One region of the Arthrobacter sp. IK3 genome, then DNA from elsewhere that is predicted to be linked to it. Evidence: predicted binding sites of a transcription regulator. Region 1 holds the regulator's gene; the other holds the start of a gene.

Region 1 (3,403 bases):
CCCGCAGCCCGGACAGGGCCAGTACGGCCAGTCCTACGGTTACCAGCCGGCCCAGCCTTCCGGCTACAGCTCCCCGGGGGCACCCCAGCAGCAGGGCCAGCCGAAGGGTCCGGCACCCCGCGAGGTTGTTCTCGGTTTCTGGCTGATCATCGCCGCCGGGGTCTTGTCCCTGATCAACAACCTTGTGACTTCCTTCCGGCTGCCGGACGTCCTCACCGCCTCCCAGATGGATGCCCTGCGGGATGCCAACGTCGACGTCCAGGACGCCGGAGGCTTCGTCGTCTGGTTCTCCGTGGTCCTGAGCATTATTGGACTTGGCCTGTACGTCCTGATCGCCTGGTTCATCCTGAAGGGGCACAACTGGGCGCGGATCCTCGGCACGGTTTTCGCCGCCTTTTCTGCCGTAGGGCTGCTGGTTTCCCTGCCCGTCTATGTGATGTCCCCGCTGGGCTGGCTCTCGCTGCTGTCATCACTGGCCGGAATCGCCGGAATTGTGATGCTCTACCTCCGCCCGAGCAACCCCTACTTCCGGCGCCGGGAGTTCAACCCCTACCGCGCTTACTAGGGCTTCCGCCCTGCCAACCGGCCCACGGGAAAAGAATCTGGGCCGCGGGGAGACGGGTTCGGGGCAGCACAGTCCACAGCCGGAGCACTGACGCGTAGCGTTGAGTCTCCGCCGGGCACCTTCGGGATCACGGCGGAGTTTCGATTCTTCCGGTCTTGTGAAGGCGGCGACGATTATGACGACTCCTCCCGCAGCGCCCCGCTCATCCCGAGCAGGCACCCATTCCCTCGCCAACCGCATCCTGCATCCCGGTCCTCGCCGGCCACCCGGCGGCAATACTTTGTCCCCGGACCATGACCTGCAGGCCAGGAATACGGCCGGCCTGCATCCGCCGGATTCAACGGCAGGACACACGGGAATCGGCGACCGCCTGTTCGGCTGGGCCCGCTTCCCCGACGCAGTCATCCAGCTGGCGCTCTCGTCCCCGGCTTCCCGCCGGACCAAGGCGCACTCCTCCCCTGCTGCACTTGATGGATCCAGGACGCTGCCCGTAGACAGCACCGCGGAGACGAAGGCCAGCCAGGAAGCAACCACTACCGGGCAGCCTGCCAAGGCACCCGTCCAGCCGCGGCCCGCAGCCAAGACACCGCACCGGCCGGACCACTCGCCGTCGGCTCCCGCAGCAGCACCGCGGCCGCCGCAGATCTCAGCTCGCAAGACTCGGCGCCCGGCACCCCTCGCCATCAATACCGCGGCACTGCTCGTCATCGCAGGCGGCGTGCTCAGCCTGGTTGCCGGCCTCCGCGCGGCCCTGGATCCGGAACGGCCTGCACCTCAGGCAGCGGCCCAACTGGCGGAACTGCGCGTTCCGGTTGAGATGGTGCTGTCCTTCGCCAGGGTCGCGGATGTGGCCGTATCCGCCGTCGCCTTTGGAATCTTCCTGCTCCTGGCGTCCCTGGTTCGGGACGGCAGGAGCTGGGCGCGGACCGGCGGGTGCGTGGTGGTTGCCGCTGCGCTGTACTTTGCCTTCCGGGATGGTTCCTCCGTCCAGGTGGCCGGGGCACTGCTGGCCCTGGTGGGAACCGGCCTCCTGTTCCTGCCGGCCAGCAGCCGGTACTTCGCGACCAAGGGAGGCAGGATCGCCTAGGCCTCAGCGCATCAGGCGCGCCTGGGCATCCGTCGCGATGGCGGAGACCTGGGCGCGCTGCGCGTGGTACGCGAGGATCTGCAGTTCGGTTGCCATGTCCACCTTGCGGATCTGGACTTCCGGGGGAGCCTGCAGGACCACTGGGGCGAAGCTGAGGATGCTCGTTATTCCGGCGTTCACCAGGCGCGTGCACATTTCCTGGGCGGCTTCAGCAGGCACCGCCAGGACAGCCATGTTGGCCCGTGTTTTTTCGAGCACGGCTTCCAGCGACTGCACTTCACTGATCCGGAGCCAGCCGACTTCCTGGCCCACGGCCAGCGGATCGGCGTCGAAAAGCGCCACCACTTCAAAGCCCCGGGACCCGAATCCCGGGTAGCCGGCCAGGGCCCGTCCCAGGTGACCGGCACCAATAATCGCCACGCGCCAGTCCAGGGTCAGGCCCAGGGCTGCGGAAATCTGTCCGCTGAGATAGGGCACGTCATATCCAACGCCGCGGGTTCCGTAGGAACCCAGGTAGGAAAGGTCCTTGCGGAGCTTGGGGGAATTTACCCCCGCGGCTTCGGCGAGTTCCTCGGAGGACACCCGTTCAACACCCTCAGTCAGCATGGTGCCCAGGACCCTGAGGTAGACGGTTAGCCGCGCGAGGGAAGCCGGGGGTATGTGCCGGCCGTGCGCAGGCACGGCCGGGCCTGCGGAGGCTGACTCTTCCGGCATACTCACTTCGGCAACTTTCGATAGCTACGGGCTGCGGTGCGGCTCCTGGCAGCCGGGATGCCCCGGCAGGTTCTCCACTCTAGAACCGCTTCTCCCGGCGACCAAGTGTGTTTAGCGCAGGGTTACTTTGCCAGCAGGCGGCGCAGGCGGGCCTCGTCGATCTGCCAGAAGTCGCGCTGCACGCCGTCGATCATCAGCACCGGAATCTCCTCGGCGAAGCGTTCCTGCAGCTCGGGATCGTCCGTGATCGACCGTTCCTGCCACGGAACACCAAGGTCCGCGGATACCCGATCCAATACTTCACGGGCGCCCTGGCACAGGTGGCAGCCGGGGCGGGTCAGCAGGAGGAGCTCGGGTACACCGGCTCCGGAAGACGCATCTTTCATGACTTCCAACTTAGTCTCCTGGCAGCGTTTCCGCGTTCCGGTGAGGTTTTTCAGTAGACTTCTTGCATGCCCCGTCCCGCGCTCGTCCGTGCCGCCGATTCTCCGGCCGCGGAAGGCAACCCGGGGGAAGCAGCATTCTTCGACGTGGACAACACCCTGATGCGAGGGGCCAGCCTGTTCCACGTAGGCCGGAAAATGTACCAGAAGAAAGTCTTCACGCTCCGTGAAGCGGCAGGGTTCGCGGTCAAGCAGATCCGGTTCATGCTTCGGGGCGAGAATATGAAGGACGTCCACAGCGTGCGGGACGCAGCCCTGGCGTTCGCCACCGGGCTGGCCGCGGAGGACGTCCGTATCCTGGGCGAGGAAGTCTATGACGAGATGATCGTCTCCAAGATCTGGCCGGGAACCCGTGCATTGACCGAACAGCACCTGAAGGCCGGACGTCGTGTCTGGCTGGTGACCGGGACTCCGGTGGAAGTCGCTTCGGTTATCGCGAGCAGGCTCTCCCTCACCGGCGCACTGGGAACGGTCAGCGAAGTCACGGACGGCCTGTACACCGGACGCCTGGTCGGTGAGTTCCTGCACGGGCCGGCGAAGGCAGCCGGTGTGAAGGCGCTGGCCGAGCAGGAAGGGCTGGACCTGGACCGCTGC
Region 2 (3,403 bases), on a different contig from region 1:
GGGGGACGCCAACCGAACCGGCAAGAAATCCAATGACCACCCAGGCCAGCACCGTGGGGACCAGGAAGAAGGCGAGTACGTGCAGCCACTGGTTGGGTACGCCGCGCAGCAGCAGGCCCAGGGCCAGGCCCACCGGGGCAGCCGTCACCAGGCCGATGCCGGCGGCGTAGAAGGCGGCGATGACGATGATCCAGAGGTAGCCCCAGAAATCCCGCGAGGTTCCCCAGCCGATGGCGACGGTGGCGATGGCGGCAACCAGCAGGCAGGCGATCGCGTAACCGGTCACGAAGGCGGTGGGGCCGAACGTTACGCGCGGGGCGAGCATTAGCGGGGCGCCCGCGCCCGAAGGCGAGGTGGCGGCACCGGCCGGGAAGACGGCGTCGTCATCCGCTTTTTCAGTCATGTGATCGCGCTCCTCGCAGCAGCTTCACCACATCTTCCACGATATTGCGCACCACGGGTAGGCGCGAGAGGATGACCAGCTTGGCCACGAGCGGAGCCGTATTCGTGACGAGGCGGCGGGAGCGGGCCTGGCCCGGCGAGGAGTCGTAGACCCAGAACAGGGTCACGCCCATCTGGACCAGCCACAGCAGTTCAGGCAGGTCATCGCGAACCGCCAGCGGCGGCTGCGGCCTGGCGGCCTGCACCGCCTGGCGGTAGACCGCGATCGATTTGCCGCGGCCTACCTGCTCCGCATCCGCCGGGAGGGAGGATGTCCGTGTGCCCGGGGGCACGGGCAGGGCAGCCGTCTTCAGGAACTGGTGGCCCAGGGAGTGGTACGGAGCCAAGACATCAAGGTTCGCCTGCAGGATGACCCGGAGGTGCTCGCCGAGGTTGTGGCCTTCGCGCAGCTGCGGCAGGGCAGCAGAGCGGTGCTCGTTCTGCAGCGACCGGTACAGCTCAGCAACGATCGCGTCCTTGGAGGAGAAGTAGTAGTACGCATTGCCCACGGAGACACCGGCCTCCGCCGCAATGCCGCGCATGGTGGTCCGTTCAAAGCCGAGGGTGCGGAACTGGCTCGTGGCGGCTTCAACCAGCCTCCGCCGGGTGGCTTCACTCTTCGACCCCGCGGCCATTGGTCCCCTGTTCCAAGTTGTCTACCGCGCTATTAGAGCACATTTTTGAACGCGTTCAAAAATGTGACGCCGCGGAAAACGTGGCAGAATTGACGCTGGTCCTCCACGGGCCGCCCGGGACAGCGGGCAAGTGCTAATACAGCCGGGCGGGAGCCCAGGCGAACCACTACACCGAAACGGGAAAGCCATGTCTTCACCAACCCCGGCCGCTGCCACCCAGGCACGCCAGGCCCCCAGCTACGCCTCCCGGGGCAGCTCGCATTTCGACCTGATCCTCACCCTCATGTGCGTGGTGATCATCATTTCCAACATCGGGGCATCCAAGGGCGTGGTGCTGGGCCCGGTCTTCGGAGACTTCAGCATCATTACCGACGGCGGCTTCTTCCTCTTCCCGCTGGCGTACATCCTGGGAGATGTCATCAGTGAGGTCTACGGTTTCAAGGCCGCCCGCCGTGCCATCTACATGGGCTTTTCCATGGCAGCCTTCGCGGTGCTGTCCTTCGCCGTGATCATCGCGCTTCCCGGCTTCGATGACGCCTACGGAGTGGAGAAGCAGGCCGCACTGGAAGCGGCGCTGGGACCGGTATGGCAGATCGTCGCGGCATCGCTGCTGGGTTTCCTGGCCGGGCAGCTGCTCAACGCCATGGTGCTCACCCGGATGAAGGCGCGGTTCAAGGAGCGCGCGCTGGTGGGCCGGCTGATGGCCTCAACCGGCGTGGGCGAATTCGCGGACACCCTGATCTTCTGTGCCATCGCCGCGCCGGTCATCGGCATTACCGATGGCGGGCAGTTCGTGAACTACGTGATCTTCGGATTCCTCTACAAGACGGCCGTCGAGTTCCTGTTCGTTCCGGTCACCTCAGCGGTGATCAAGGCGATCAAGAAGCGCGAGCCTTCCTACGGGCCGCGGGAAACCGAAGCGGCATAAGGCGCCGGGCCGCTTCCCCGGCGGGCCGCTTCTCCGGCACGCCGGCACTCTCCGTGCCGGCGGTATCTCCGGCGGGCCGGCACCCTCCGGCCTGCGGGCACTTAGCTGTAGTACTTGCCCAGGACCTCGTCCTTGAAGTCGAAGAAGGTGCCGTCTTCAAGCGCCAGGCGGGCGTCGTCGACCAGTTTCACCGTGAAGCGCTCATTGTGGATTGAGATCAGCGTGTGGCTGACCATCTCATTGGCCTTGAACAGGTGCTGGATGTAGGCACGAGAATAGTTGGCGCAGGCGTAGCAGTCGCAGCCCTCCACCAGCGGGCCGAAGTCCCGCTTGAACTTGGCGTTGGAGAGGTTCTTGCGCCCGTACGGGGTGTAGAACGCGGAGTTGCGGGCCACACGGGTGGGGGAGACGCAGTCGAAGGTGTCCGCGCCGTTCTCGATGGCGGTGAAAATGTCGTCCGGTTCGGAGATGCCCAGCAGGTGCCGCGGCCTGTCCTCGGGGAGTTCCTCGGTGCACCAGCGGACGATCGTGCCCAGGTTTTCCTTCTCCAGGGCGCCGCCGATGCCAAACCCGTCGAAGCCCATGGCTCCCAGGTCGCGGGATGCCTTGCGGCGCAGGTCTTCATACTGGGCGCCCTGCAGCACCCCGAAGAGCGCCTGGTAGGGCCGGTGCGAACGTTCCTCGGTGAGCCTGCGGTGCTCCACGAGGCACCGCTCCGCCCAGAGCCGGGTCCGTTCAAGCGAACGCTCCTGGTAAGCACGGGAGTTCAGCAGGGTGGTGAGCTCATCGAAGGCGAACATGATGTCCGCCCCCAGCTGGTGCTGCACCTGCATGGAGATTTCCGGCGTGAAGCGGTGCTTGTCCCCGTTGAGGTGCGACTTGAACCAGACTCCGTCGTCGTCAATGTGGGCCAGGCGCTCCTTGCCGGGTGCGACGTCGTCGTCCGCCCCGGTGGCGTGCGAGGTGCCGTCCGCGTTCATGTTGATGACCTTCTTGAACCCCGCGCCCAGGCTCATGACCTGGAATCCGCCAGAATCGGTGAAAGTGGGGCCGGGCCAGTTCATGAATTTGCCCAACCCGCCGGCCTCGTCAAGGATGTCCGCTCCGGGCTGCAGGTACAGGTGGTACGCGTTGGCCAGTACGGCCTGGGCCCCGAGCTGGGCTACCGACTCAGGCAGCACGGCCTTGACCGTGGCCTTGGTACCGACGGCGATGAACGCGGGAGTCTGGATCTCGCCGTGCGGGGTGCTGATGACACCGGTACGGCCTTGGAACTCACCGCCGTTCTCCTTGACGCGGGAAGCAGAGTCGGGAGTGGTTTCGCGCAGGCGCTTACCAAGGGCAAAGGAAAAACCGGAGCTGGACACCCCTCCATTTTGCCCTACATCCAGCGGGCTCC

What was found. Region 1 encodes Rex, which represses fermentation and respiration genes when NADH is low (regulators of the CRP and FNR family bind a similar motif). Its sites were predicted from a motif close to CTTGTGAANNNNTTCACAAG; they were not measured.
Region 2: ACSLGO_RS07045 (queuosine precursor transporter) is a predicted target of Rex. The motif match lies at 1,119-1,138, and genes of this name have one in related genera.

The regions. Positions count from the first base shown of each region.
Region 1 is NZ_JBPPSW010000001.1:211,243-214,645, reverse strand. It holds gene ACSLGO_RS01015 (hypothetical protein) at 1-565, shown strand, start outside; gene ACSLGO_RS01010 (hypothetical protein) at 741-1,652, shown strand; gene ACSLGO_RS01005 (redox-sensing transcriptional repressor Rex) at 1,656-2,366, opposite strand; gene ACSLGO_RS01000 (glutaredoxin family protein) at 2,489-2,752, opposite strand; gene ACSLGO_RS00995 (HAD family hydrolase) at 2,819-3,403, shown strand, end outside.
Region 2 is NZ_JBPPSW010000004.1:124,440-127,842, forward strand. It holds gene ACSLGO_RS07035 (hypothetical protein) at 1-403, opposite strand, end outside; gene ACSLGO_RS07040 (TetR/AcrR family transcriptional regulator) at 396-1,076, opposite strand; gene ACSLGO_RS07045 (queuosine precursor transporter) at 1,264-2,004, shown strand; gene tgt (tRNA guanosine(34) transglycosylase Tgt) at 2,106-3,371, opposite strand.